One region of the Salinivibrio sp. PR5 genome, then DNA from elsewhere that is predicted to be linked to it. Evidence: predicted binding sites of a transcription regulator. Region 1 holds the regulator's gene; each other region holds the start of a gene.
What was found. Region 1 encodes CRP, which controls carbon source genes, mostly activating them, when cyclic AMP is high. Its sites were predicted from a motif close to TGTGANNNNNNTCACA; they were not measured.
Positions count from the first base shown of each region.

Region 2: rppH (RNA pyrophosphohydrolase) is a predicted target of CRP. The motif match lies at 1,793-1,808, and genes of this name have one in related genera.
Region 3: BZG82_RS10430 (YbgA family protein) is a predicted target of CRP. The motif match lies at 1,335-1,350, and genes of this name have one in related genera.
Region 4: BZG82_RS05320 (glycogen/starch/alpha-glucan phosphorylase) is a predicted target of CRP. The motif match lies at 1,688-1,703, and genes of this name have one in related genera.

Region 1 covers NZ_MUFK01000005.1:79,059-82,448, forward strand. Annotated here, with positions in the region: gene BZG82_RS03545 (hydrolase) at 1-122, shown strand, start outside; gene BZG82_RS03550 (YheU family protein) at 271-489, shown strand; gene BZG82_RS03555 (phosphoribulokinase) at 549-1,418, shown strand; gene crp (cAMP-activated global transcriptional regulator CRP) at 1,670-2,302, shown strand; gene BZG82_RS03565 (hypothetical protein) at 2,431-3,297, shown strand; gene BZG82_RS03570 (DUF1338 domain-containing protein) at 3,349-3,390, opposite strand, start outside.
Region 2 covers NZ_MUFK01000013.1:43,234-46,623, forward strand. Annotated here, with positions in the region: gene ptsP (phosphoenolpyruvate--protein phosphotransferase) at 1-1,108, opposite strand, end outside; gene rppH (RNA pyrophosphohydrolase) at 1,127-1,639, opposite strand; gene mutH (DNA mismatch repair endonuclease MutH) at 2,270-2,935, shown strand; gene BZG82_RS07095 (DUF6482 family protein) at 2,945-3,247, opposite strand; gene BZG82_RS07100 (NADP(H)-dependent aldo-keto reductase) at 3,386-3,390, shown strand, end outside.
Region 3 covers NZ_MUFK01000026.1:52,150-55,539, forward strand. Annotated here, with positions in the region: gene BZG82_RS10425 (putative bifunctional diguanylate cyclase/phosphodiesterase) at 1-1,331, opposite strand, end outside; gene BZG82_RS10430 (YbgA family protein) at 1,611-2,567, shown strand; gene BZG82_RS10435 (MerR family transcriptional regulator) at 2,557-3,387, shown strand; gene phrB (deoxyribodipyrimidine photo-lyase) at 3,378-3,390, shown strand, end outside.
Region 4 covers NZ_MUFK01000008.1:68,687-72,076, reverse strand. Annotated here, with positions in the region: gene malT (HTH-type transcriptional regulator MalT) at 1-1,343, opposite strand, end outside; gene BZG82_RS05320 (glycogen/starch/alpha-glucan phosphorylase) at 1,838-3,390, shown strand, end outside.

The DNA.
Region 1 (3,390 bases):
TACGCTATCAACTCACTGACCATGGCGGACATGTTGGGTTTGTCACTGGCCGTTGGCGTGCACCGCGTTTATGGTTGGAAGAGGCAGTGCCCGCGTGGATAGCTGAGCAACTCGACACCTGATGCCCCTATTCGTCACGATAAATTGTGACTGAATCGACATAGATACACTGCACCTACGCGCATAATTCGGTAAAATGGGAGCTAATTCACAACCTAAGCACGGAGATGGCGTCCGTGCCATCTAGGTGTCAGCAAAAGGTGATGTAGTATGATGGTTCCATGGCAATCTGTGCCAGCCGAAACCTTGACCAATTTAATTGAGCACTTTGTGTTGCGGGAAGGGACAGATTACGGTGAGCAGGAAGTCAGCTTTGCTGAGAAAGTTGAACAAGTGCGCGAACAATTAAAATCCGGCGATGCCGTGATTGTATACTCTGAGCTGCATGAGACAGTGGATATTCGTCGTCAGCGCGATCTCAGACCGTAACACCGCCTCCCATTGTGGGCTGCGGTGTAAATTCAGACTGATCAATGACAGGGCTCGTCATGTCGGCTAAACACCCAATCATCGCTGTGACCGGTTCATCTGGCGCAGGCACAACCACGACCTCCGAAGCGTTTCGCAAGATGTTCAATATGATGAACATCAAAGCCTCTTGGTTAGAGGGCGATAGCTTTCACCGCTTCACGCGGCCAGAGATGGATGTTGAGATCCGTAAAGCACGTGAACAAGGTCGTCATATTAGCTACTTTGGCCCCACGGCCAACGACTTCCCACGCCTTGAGCAATTTTTTAAAGAATATGGCGAACAAGGCACCGGCAAGTATCGTCGTTATCTACACACCTTTGATGAAGCCGTGCCTTATAATCAAATGCCGGGCACCTTCACTCCCTGGCAAGATCTGCCTGAAAATACCGACGTATTATTTTATGAAGGCTTGCATGGCGGAGTGGTGGATGGTGACGTCAATGTCGCCCAACATGTTGATTTACTGATCGGCATGGTGCCTATCGTTAACTTGGAGTGGATTCAAAAGTTTGTCCGCGATACGCGCGACCGCGGCCATTCCCGCGAGGCCGTTACGGACTCCATTGTGCGTTCCATGGACGATTACTTGCACTATATTACGCCGCAGTTTTCTCGCACGCATATTAACTTCCAACGCGTCCCAACCGTAGATACATCTAACCCGCTGAATGCAAAAGGGATCCCGTCACTCGACGAAAGTTTTGTCGTGATCCGCTTTCGTGGCATGAAGAACGTCGATTTTCCTTATTTACTGCAAATGATCAGTGGCGCCTTTATGTCTCGGCACAACACGCTGGTCGTGCCCGGCGGTAAAATGGGATTTGCGATGGAGCTGATTATTCGCCCCTTGATCCAACAGTTGATTGAGAAAGGCAAGATAGGTTAAGCGCCGTAGCGCACTTAACGTGTATTACTTCTCAGGTCGTGATCTTAGCCACATTTTTGCCGAATTTTTAGGCGGTTGGCTTAGATCAAAATCAAGAAATCCAGATAGAAAAAAGATACACTCTTGTTAACATACAGTGAGCTTGTAGCCTGCGCCAAGACCTCGTATTCTGTGCATTGGACTGATGGGTTTCCATTCAGACAAAGACAGGACGTCGTTGCCGGGCAACACATGCAGAGGAAATAAGTTATATGGTTCCAGGAAAACCTCAAACAGACCCTACACTCGAGTGGTTCCTTTCACATTGTCATATTCACAAGTACCCGTCCAAAAGTACTCTGATCCATGCAGGGGAAAAGGCGGAGACCTTGTACTACATCGTGAAAGGTTCTGTGGCCGTACTAATCAAAGATGAAGAAGGCAAGGAGATGATCCTGTCTTACCTTAACCAAGGTGACTTCATCGGCGAACTTGGTCTGTTCGAAGAGGACCAAGAGCGCACCGCATGGGTACGTGCGAAATCACCTTGCGAAGTGGCAGAAATTTCATTCAAGAAATTCCGCCAGCTGATCCAAGTTAACCCAGACATTTTGATGCGTCTCTCCTCTCAGATGGCGCGTCGCCTGCAAGTGACCAGCCAGAAAGTGGGAGACCTTGCCTTCCTGGACGTGACCGGCCGCATTGCACAAACCCTACTGAACTTGGCGAAGCAACCTGACGCCATGACTCACCCTGACGGCATGCAAATCAAGATCACGCGTCAGGAAATCGGTCAAATTGTTGGCTGTTCGCGTGAGACGGTTGGGCGTATCCTTAAAATGCTGGAAGAGCAGAATCTTATCTCAGCTCACGGTAAAACCATTGTGGTTTACGGCACACGCTAATCCTCGCGTGTTGCGATAAAACCGGCGCTTTTGCGTCGGTTTTTTATTTTTATTGACTGGAAACTCATTACCTAAGTTCTACACTTCAAAAACGACCCATCTAACAACTGATTAACAGGATGTCGTTTATGAGAAGCTTACGTCACACCCTTGCTGCATTGCTACTCGCGGCGGTTTCTTCAACTGCTGCGGCGAATATCACCATTGTCCACCCAGAACCACGGGCTGGCTCTGCCCTCGATTTATACGCTATCGACTTGATTGAGTTTTTAGCGGAAAAATCGGGTAAGTCTGTCACGTTACAGCCCTTTCAAGGCCAAATTGGCTCTCAGTCTCGTAAAGTAGAAATGCTGAAACAAGGACGACTGACGGTAGATTGGCTCGGGGCCGACCGTACCCTTGAGTCAGAATTACTTCCCATCCGTTATCCAGTTTTTCGGGGTCTATTAGGCCATCGCTTGTTCATTACCAATCAAGCCACCGAACCCAAGCTTGCACAAATCAGTGACCAAGCAGGGCTCAATAATCTGACCATGATCCAAGGGCAAGGCTGGGCGGATGTGAAGGTCTTGCAGTCGGCGGGATTTCGGGTTCGAGAAATATCAAGCTTTGAGAATATCTTTAAAGCCGTCGATACCGGACGGGCTGACCTCTTCCCGCGTGCTTTGATTGAGCCTTTTAGCGAGCTGGCAGAGCGACCTCAATATGCAAATCTGTTGGTCGATCCGCACTTAATGCTGATCTATCGCTTCCCGATGTTCTTGTTTGTATCGCCCCAAAACCCAGAGGTGGCGACCATGCTCAATGATGCCTTTGCGGCCGCCTATCAAGACGGATCCTTCATCGAATTTTTTGAGAATGCGCCTCTGGTAAAAGAGACCTTTGAGAAAGCCAATATTGGTGAGCGCACCTTTATTCGCGTCGACAACCCACATCTGAGTAATGAAACTCAGGCGATTGACGATAAATTCTGGCTCGATATTGAAAGTCGCTAAACACAGCCACCCAAAAAAGGAGAGCATCGCTCTCCTTTTCTTCTCTCGCCACTATTGATGCGTACTTTCAAAGATTTTATCAGCCGAGGCGGC
Region 2 (3,390 bases), on a different contig from region 1:
TCACCGCCGGTATGCCAAGTGCCCTTGCCAATATGGCCGCATGGGAATTCGCCGCGCCCTCTTCGGCTACGACCCCCGCGAGCAGCGCGCGTGGAATAGAAGCCAGCATGCCAGCCGTCAGTTCACGGGCGAGCAAGACGATAGGCGACGAGATAGGTTGATGATTGCTCGAGGCTTCAGAAAGAAAATAGAGTAAACGCTGACCGAGCTCCTTCACGTCAGCAGCCCGTGCCTTAAGATAGGGATCATCCATGGCCGCAAAACGGGATGAAAAGGTTTCCACCGTTTGTCGGACCGACCACGCGGCTTCGTCGCCCTGTTGGATACGTAGGGTCATATCCTCGCGCAGCATAGGATCGTTGAGCAAATGGACAAACAAATCAAAGATCGCCAGCGCCTCTTTTTGTAGCTCCTTATCAAAGCGTTTTCTAAGGCGACGAAACTCCACTGACGCATCATCTAATGCGGCATCTAAACGATCGAGCTCTTTTTGAACATGCAAACAGCTAGCCGGTGCAATGTCCTCTAACCGTGGCTGAGAATCGTCACACCATGCATGCGCAATCCCTACCCCGGGTGATGCAGGAACCCCTTCCAACAACACGGGTGACTGTGACGCATTCAGCCATCCACCTTGTGCATTGGCATGGGCAAACACCACTGCCAGTTGCGCGGCAAGGGTGACAAGAAACGACTCTTCACTTTCGTCAAATTGACGCGGCTGGTGTTGCTGAACCACAAGTACGCCCAGTACCGTTTTGCGATAAATAATGGGCGTACCTAGAAAAGACTGGAAGGCATCTTCCCCTGTAGCCGGGAAAGGTTTAAACGCGGGATGCTCGCGCGCATGGGCCAGATTGATCGGCTCTGCGCGCTCGCCAACTAATCCTACCAAGCCTTCACCAAAAGACAGTGAAACTTGCGCGGCAGGATCCAAGCCTTGGGTGGCCATCAGATCAAAGCTGGCTTGCTCGGGATTGGCAAGATACACAGAGCAACACTCGGTATGCATCGCAACACAGGTTTGCTGCACTAGGGTTTGCAGCGCCTGATGAAGATCCGCCGATGCGGCTACGCTCTGAACAATATTTCTAAGCTGTGTCAGCACCGGCTTCCTCCTTAAACGTTACCCTCGCTTGTTCCGACGTCGAGGCTTACGCTCCTTAAAAGGCATTGCTAACGGCGCAAACTCTTTCATTGCGCGGCGGTATACTTCGCGTTTGAAAGACACAACCTGACGTACCGGATACCAATAACTGACCCAACGCCAGCCATCAAATTCCGGGGTTCCCCCGCGGGACACATTCACTTTCGACTCATCGCATTCCAGCTTCAACAAAAACCATTTTTGTTTTTGCCCAATACAGACTGGCTTGGAGTCCCAACGTACCAAACGTTTCGGGAGCTTATACCGTAGCCAATGACGGCTAGTACCCAAGATGCGGACATCTTTTTTGGTCAGCCCCACTTCTTCGTAAAGCTCACGGAACATGGCTTGTTCGGGACTTTCCCCATCATCAATCCCGCCTTGCGGGAACTGCCATGAATGCTGACCATATCGACGAGCCCAGAGAACCTGACCGTGGCCGTTACATATTACTATCCCCACATTGGGACGATAGCCATCGCCATCAATCACTGGACGACCTCAATGATAAATCTCTACTGAGTCTGATTTTTTCACAAAAAGCCGCTAAGGGTAAACAAACATTGTGGATTAACCCGTGTTTTTGCGCACTCGTCGTCATCTGAGGATAACTTAGGGCCTAACAGGAAGTTATAAACATAGCAATGAGAGTTTGCGCACATTTATTCACGCTTTCTGTGGATAGATTTGTGAAGAAGCAACGAAAAAGTCTAAAACGTCATCAACTCAAGATCATAAAATCTGATTTATAATTAAACAAAAAACAAAATAAACCTTTAAAATCATATTTTTGGCAAGATAAAAACCAGAAAAGATCCTTGTGTCGATCTTTCGATCATCCTTTGCACACAGATCGCTCAAAGATCCATCAGTTAGTAAATTATCCACATCGTTAGCGCAAAAATCCAACAATATCGTGGATTACACACTTAACACTGGCAAAAAGGGTACTGTATATATGATCATGGTCGCGAATCTTATACGCAACACTTATCTTTCTGTGGATAACTAAATCGCCGCCAGATAGATCTTCACTATGAGGATCCTTGCGCCTTGCTCGACGCTTAACGATAATGCAGGCATCTTGTGCCAAACATTATCCGTTGCCGAAAAGCTATCCGTATGCAGTCACCACAGTCCGAATCAGAACTCATGCAGCGTGCCGCTGATTTAGCCGGTTTCACGCTAGGGGAAATCAGCCAAGAGCATGGGATCGTCTGTCCGGCCGATCTGAGCCGAGAAAAAGGCTGGGTAGGCATGTTGCTAGAAACCTGCTTGGGCGCGACGGCAGGAAGTAAACCCGAGCAAGACTTTGCTCATTTAGGGATTGAGCTAAAAACGATCCCCGTAAACGCGCATGGCAAACCACTCGAAACCACCTTTGTATGTGTTGCGCCTTTGACGGGTATTAGTGGTGTACAGTGGGAGCACAGCCATGTTCGACACAAACTCTCCCGTGTCCTTTGGGTTCCCGTTGAAGGAGAACGCACCATCCCACTCGCAGAGCGACGCATTGGCACTCCCCTGCTTTGGTCACCCAGTCGAGAAGAAGACGCGCAGCTGCGTGCCGATTGGGAAGAGCTGATGGATTTGATTGCCTTAGGACGGGTGAATGATATTACCGCGCGTCACGGCCAGTATTTACAGCTGCGCCCTAAAGCCGCTAACAGCCATGCACTTACCGATGCGTTTGGGGCAAAGGGCGAACCGATCAAAACCCTACCGCGTGGCTTTTATCTGCGCACCCAGTTCACCCATCATATTCTAAGCCGATTTTTCGTCATCTGACCGAACGGCTTAAAAGCGTATCGGCATATCCTCTTTGCAGGGCGGTTGATCACCGGTGGCAAACTCGTCGTAGGGGTCGAACAAGCGCAACACACCTTGTTCAATCCCCAGCGCCTTTAAGCGGTCTCCCACTTGACCCACATTATCAAACTGCATCACTTCACCAGTAGCATCGTCACGCAAAGGTTCGAGGTGGTGTTTCACCTCCACTTCAACGGAATATTTCGCACCACCGGCGTGGGCCATCACATAACACTGGGGGCAAGAGCGCGGGTCGGCGCGCATCCATGCCTTAAGTTGTCCATAGTTCATGATGCTCTCCTCATTATGATCTTTATCAGTTAAGAGCAGGATCTGAGAAACTGTCAAGCAAGGCACACAATGCTTTTGCTTAGCAATAAAATTCTCTACTATGGAATGCCATAGGTCGATTGCAGACAAGGAGACAGGATGCA
Region 3 (3,390 bases), on a different contig from region 1:
CGATACGCCACACCAATCGCGCAGCTAGGTAAAACAGTCACTCCCTGAACTTGGCATTCTTTTTCTACACTCAAGCGTACCTGCTTGGCGTGTATCTCGGCTTCTAAAGGCGATAGATCGGTGCGCAGCATGACAAAATGTTCATCACTGGTTCTGGCTAAATAAGCTTGTGGAGGCAATAGATTTTGTAAGCGTTTGGCGATGGTAGTTAATACGTCATCGTGAATGCGGTAGCCATGAAGATCATTGATTTCCTTAATATTATCAATGTCGATACAAATCAGCGACAGCGTACGCGTTGCCGAGAGCGTCTTATTAATGGTGTGCTGAATGTGATTAAGCAGTGCATGGCGATTTGGCAGATAGGTGAGGGGATCATGATTAGCAATAAAATGTAGCTGATTTTCAACGTCTTTGCGTTGAGCGATTTCATTTTGCAGTCGAGCAATGGTCGCTTGTTCAGCTTTTCTCGCCATCAAATTGATTTCAATTAAATACAAGGCGATACCTACTAAGATCGTGACGACCAACCCAGAGATGTAAATGAGCATTGGCAAAGATAAAAAGTGTTCCGATTCAGGGCTGTTCCACAATGTGACGACAAACTCGGGGCTAGCGCCGGTTAGCGTGAGCCCAACTTGTCCTGTTGCCGCTCCATTAGGTGGTACGTCCCCGAATACGGCGCGCCCATCACTTGTAGCGTAGAGCGTCAGCTTCTGAAATGTATCGAGATAATCAGATGCTAGGTGGCTGATATGTTCTGCAATATCGAGAGTACCACCGAGATAGTAGTCAGGCGTATTCCGATTTTGCGTATAGATAGGGTGCGCAATATGCCAGTTATGAAGCGACTCTACATCCATATGAGAAAGCTGAGAGTTATCGTCTCCTAAAACGTCAAACGGGAATTGCTCGGGCTTTTCTGCATCACTTTGGGGGTAATGCCAACGAATTGTCCGATCAGACTCAGCCCAGAACAAGGCTTGAAAGTGAACGTCATTCCCCTGATGGGCTAGCACTAATGCTTGCCATGTCGAGTACGTCGAGGGAATGTTTTTTTCTATCTCGCTGGCAAGCACACTGAGTTCATTAAGGTGAGCATTCATGTGACGCGTTAACGCGTCAGCAAAGGATTTTGCTTCGACGCTTAATAGCTGCTCGGTGCGCAGTCGTTGTTGTTCTTGTGCGGTATTAAATAAGGAAAAAGTGGCAATCAGGATAGCAAAGCAGATCATCGCAATCACGAGTATAGCGCGGCCGCGAGGTCGAAATGGGCGCTTCGCAATGGAGAGACGGTCATCGATGTTTAGTGTCGTTCTCTGTAAGGGCATGGTCGTGAGAGCTATATCATGATGGCTTCAAGTGTATGTGACACGAGTGACTCAAGTCGTATCAATAGTGAGACAAATCTGAGACTCCCTCTTTGATAGAGGATAGATAAAGCGTAGCAGCTGTTAAGAGGCCTGCGTGAGGGCACATCAAGAACCAGAGTAAACTTGTACAAATAAAAAATATTGTACAAAAGTGATCCTTCGCCTACATTGAGTTGTACAACAAAATATAAATGTACAACTCTGCGGTCCATGCCGCTTAATAAGAAGAGGTGAAGCATGTCGTTTCCAGTTGGTGTTAGCGCATGTGTGATTGGTGAAAAGGTGCGCTTTGATAGCGGCCATAAACGCAGTCCGTTTGTGACCAAAGAGCTCGCTCCCTATGTCAACTTTGTCCCTGTGTGTCCGGAAGTCGCAATCGGCCTACCGGTGCCAAGGCCGACGATTCGTTTATTAGACAAGGGTAATGTGGGCGACATTCGTTTGGTTGAGACCAAAGACGCCAGCAAAGATCATACTGAAAAAATGGTGGCCTTTAGTGAACGAAAAGCGGATGAATTGGCCCATAAAGCACTACGTGGCTATATCGTTTGTGCCAAGTCGCCCACTTGTGGCATGGAGCGTGTCAAAGTCTATCGGGAAAATGGCTACACCTCTGATATCTCTGGGGTAGGGCTGTATACCCAAGCATTAATGGAACGTATGCCGTGGCTGCCGATTGAAGAAGATGGCCGATTGAATGATCCCATCCTGCGTGAGAATTTTGTGTTCCGGTTATTTGCGTTAGACGATTTATATCGCAGTGTCGAAAGTGGCGTGACAAGAAAAGCACTGGTTGAATTTCACTCGCGGTACAAATTAGTGTTGATGGCGCACTCGCCTGAGCGTTACCGAGAATTGGGCCGTTTTATGGCGAACATCGCGGAGTACGATATTGATGATTTCTTCCACCAGTATCGCACGCAGTTTATGCAGTCGTTGGCTATCCGTGCGACGCGGAAAAAGCACACCAATGTGCTGATGCACCTGCAAGGCTATTTTAAGAACAACTTAGACAAGAGCCAAAAAGCAGAGCTGACTCACCTTATTCATGCTTACCGTCAAGGCACGATGCCGCTGTTAGCGCCGTTGACCCTCATTGCTCACCATTTGCACAACCACCCAGATGATTACCTTGCTAGTCAAGCGTATCTGAAGCCGTATCCAGATGCCTTAAGGTTACGTTATGGACTCTAATCCCGAAAGCACGCTGACGATCAGCCAAGTCGCTGATCGTACCGGCGTTAATCCAGTGACATTGCGCGCATGGCAACGCCGTTATGGCTTGCTGTCTCCGGCTAGAACACCGAAAGGTCATCGTCTTTACAGTGATGAAGACGTCGCCATGATTGGCCGGATATTACGCTGGCTCGACAAAGGTGTCCCGATCAGCAAAGTGAAACCGTTACTGTCGCAAACCGAGACCCAAATAGATAGCGAAGATGACACGTTAGCCCGTGAGCTGATGAAGTTGATTCATGACTTATCACTGAAAAAACTCGGCCAGCACGTTGAAACCTTATTAAAAGAATATCCGTTTTATTGGCTCATCGAACACGTCTTTACGCCGCTTGATACGTGGTTGGATGAGGAGCAAAGTGCCATCAGTTCTCTGCAGAAAGATATGTGGCGCAGTACGGTGATCGAAAAATGCCAAGCGGCAATGCTGGCGAACGCAAAACGCAACAGTAAGTTCCCTTGTTGGTTAGTGACACTTACTGACACAGAAGATTATCAGCGCACTATGATGGCAATGCGTCTGAATGAGAAAGGTTACAACGTCACTATCTTGCGTGAGCCACATTCCCAACTTGGCCTTATCCTCGAAGTGATGCGAGAGCAAAAGATCCCCACGCTCGCAGTGATGGCTGCGCACCGTCTCGATCGTTCCCAGCTTAATCAGCTACGGCAGTGTTACGCACAATCTGACATTCACATTGTGAGCCAGCCATTTATTTGCTCCGTACATGGAGACGAGCTAAAAGAACTCAAGGAGAACAATCCGTTATGCATTTAGTTT
Region 4 (3,390 bases), on a different contig from region 1:
ATATCAAGCGTGATATTACGTTCTTGGTAGGCTTGCTCTGCTTCTGCGAGAAGTTCGCCGACTTCATGATATCTGTGTTGACTCTGCGCTAACCACGCGCGTAGCAGACCTAAGTTAGGGTAGGTGAATAGCAACTGATTGCTGATTTGGCCGATAGCCGCTTCGAGGGTCGAGAGCTCACCACGATTAAACATACGCCAACCGTGCTGATTGAGGATATCGGCCATCAAGGTATCGTCTTCGGCGTAGCGGGCGTGGCGCAATGCTTGATGAGGTGTATTCAGCTTTAGCCAAGCCAATGCTGCCTGCCGGTTTAAGTGTTGTTGCTGTTGAGGGATCCGTGCTTGACGCTCATGGGCGAGAAACTCTGCGAATAAATGGTGGAAGCGGAACCAGTTATTGTCTCCTTCCAACGGATAGATGAATAAGCCGTAGCGGTTGAGCGATTCGAGCATGCCGAGCGCGTCTTCGCGCTCGGTAAGCGCAAAGACCAGCTCGTCATTAAACATTTCCAGTACGGAAACTTGCATTAAAAACTGACGGGTTTCACTGTCCAGCAGATCAAACACTTCTTCGACTAAATAATCCCACAGGTGGGCATGGTTAAAACTGGCGCATGAGGCGGCACTTTGCATCAGGGTCCGTTTTTGATGCTGAGCCTGAATCGCAATTAATTGTAGGGCGGATGGCCAGCCTTCGACGTAGGCACAGAGGGTGCTCGCGGTGGTTTCGTCGACACCATCGGCGACACGTTGATTAAAAAAGCGGGTGGTCTCTTCATTATCGAACGCAAGCAGTTCATTGCCGATCTCGATCATTAGGTCGCGAACCCGCAAATTTGCTGTCCCTAGCGGCGGATTCGCGCGCGAGGTCACCACCAAAGTCAGGCTATCGGGCATGTGCTTAATAAAAAAGCGCATTGCTTCATGGATGTCTTCATTGTCGATCAATTGGTAGTCATCCAATACCAGATAACAGGTGGACTGTAACCCAGCCAGCTCAGCGAAAACATCGGAGAGCAGCGCACGCAGGGATGAAAATTGACGCTTTTCTGCCAGTTTAACGGTATTGGGGCACCCATCATGGGTCGCTTTATTTAATGCTTGCAACAAGTAGTTGATAAAGCGGAAGCTGTCGTTGTCGCTGTCATCAATGCTGAACCAGCCGACATGGGTTTGATCGGAGAGCCATTGCGCGGCCATGGTGGTTTTGCCGTAACCTGCCGGCGAGCGGAACAATACCAATTTGTAATGCGGCGCTTGTTGGAGGATATCCAATACGCGCGGGCGCAAGATGGCATTGTAGAGACGGCCGGGACGGGTAAGTTTTGACGGGATCCACATAGCGAGAAGGTCCTTTACAGCGAGTGCGGCTTTGCCGCGTTTATCCTTGTACGCAAGTGTATGTAACTGGTCTGTCACAAACTATGATCCAGCGCTGATAATGGTGCAGTTGCTCTATTTTGGTGCAGCTACGCCTTTCAATTGTGATTAAAGTCACTAATTTTATTGGTTCGGATACAGTATATGGAAGGCGTTACACGCCAGAGACGATGAATGCCCCCACAATTTGCGTTAGCGCACAAAATTAACAAAAGGGATTGTTCTTTTTTCACAGCCGTATTTTGGTCAGTGTTCCCTCAAATTGTGATTTTTATCACCTCAATGTCACGAAATTCCTCCATTGATGAGAGCGAGCTCACTCACAGCTTGTGATATGGCTCTCTACGCCCTGACAACTCCTCCTTTCCTCCTCCTGTCTCGGGAGGATGTTTGCATCGACAGGCTTGGGCAGGATGACTGTCATCGAGATTTTCTTCCATTACGAGAGCGATGACATGACGCCTAAACAGCAACACGTATTTGATAAAAGCGCTTTTAAAGCCAGTATGACCCAGCATTTGACGCAGCTTGGTCGCACCCCCGAAACCGCTGAGATGCGCGATTGGTATCTCGCCTTAGGCCGCGCGCTGGCCGAACACACTACCAGTGACTTGGTTGCAACAGAAAACGATTTAGCCATCAAACAAGCGAAGAGTGTGAACTACTTATCCTTGGAGTTTTTGATTGGCCGCTTAACGGGCAACAACCTGATCAGCATGGGGCTTTACGATGAAATTGCGGCTGTGGTCAGCGAGTTTGGGTTTGGCCTGACCGATTTGCTTGAGCAAGAGCGTGATCCTTCGCTGGGTAATGGTGGTTTGGGCCGCTTGGCCGCGTGTTTTATGGACTCGCTCGCAGCCCAACAGTATCCAGCGGTCGGCTATGGCTTGCACTATGAATATGGTCTGTTCCGTCAATCCTTCAAAGATGGCGCCCAACAAGAAGCACCGGATGCATGGCGTGAGCCAGAAGGCTATCCGTGGGAAGTCGTTCGTCCTGACCTTGCCCAAACGGTTGGCTTTTATGGCCATGTGGCGGTGATTGAAGAAAACGGTCATACACGCCGCGAATGGGTCCCTAGCCTCCATATTCAAGCGATGCCTTGGGATCTGCCTATCGTGGGCTATCAAAGCAATACGGTCTATCCACTTCGCTTATGGGAAGGTCGAGCACTGACGCCATTTGCGCTTGATGCCTTCAATGATGGTGACTATACCCGTGCGCAACAAGCCGCAATTGATGCAGGCAACCTGACCAAAGTGCTTTACCCGAACGATAATCATGATGCGGGTAAAACGTTGCGTTTGATGCAGCAATACTTCCACAGTGCGGCCTCTGTTGGGGATATTCTTCGTCGCCATTTAGATGCTGGCCACCCACTGGCTGCCCTTCCAGATTATGAAACCATTCAGTTGAATGATACTCACCCGACTATCGCCATTCCTGAGCTGATGCGAGTGCTGTTGGATGAGCACCACTTGAGCTGGGATGACGCTTGGTCTATCTCCAGCCAGACGTTTGCTTACACCAACCATACCTTGCTTCCAGAAGCGCTGGAGACGTGGAGCGAGTCGTTAATGGCGAACTTGCTGCCGCGTCATATGGAAATCATTTTTGAAATCAACCACCGCTTCTTGCAAGACGTTGCCGCGAAATGGCCGGGCGATGTCCGCAAACAGCAAGTGCTGTCTGTGATTGACGATCAGGGCGAGCGTATGGTGCGCATGGCCAACCTCTGTGTGATTGGCTCGTACGCAGTTAATGGCGTGGCGGCGTTGCACTCTGAGTTGGTAAAACGCGATCTCTTCCCTGAGTTTGATGCGCTTTATCCGGGCCGTATCCAAAACGTGACCAACGGGATCACGCCACGTCGTTGGTTGAAGTTCTGTAACCCGGATCTTTCCGCGCTGATCAGTGAAAAAATTGGTGATCAATGGCCAGCTCATCTCGAGCAACTGGAGCAAATTGCCCAGTATGCTGATGACAAAGCGTTCCAAAAAGCCTTTAT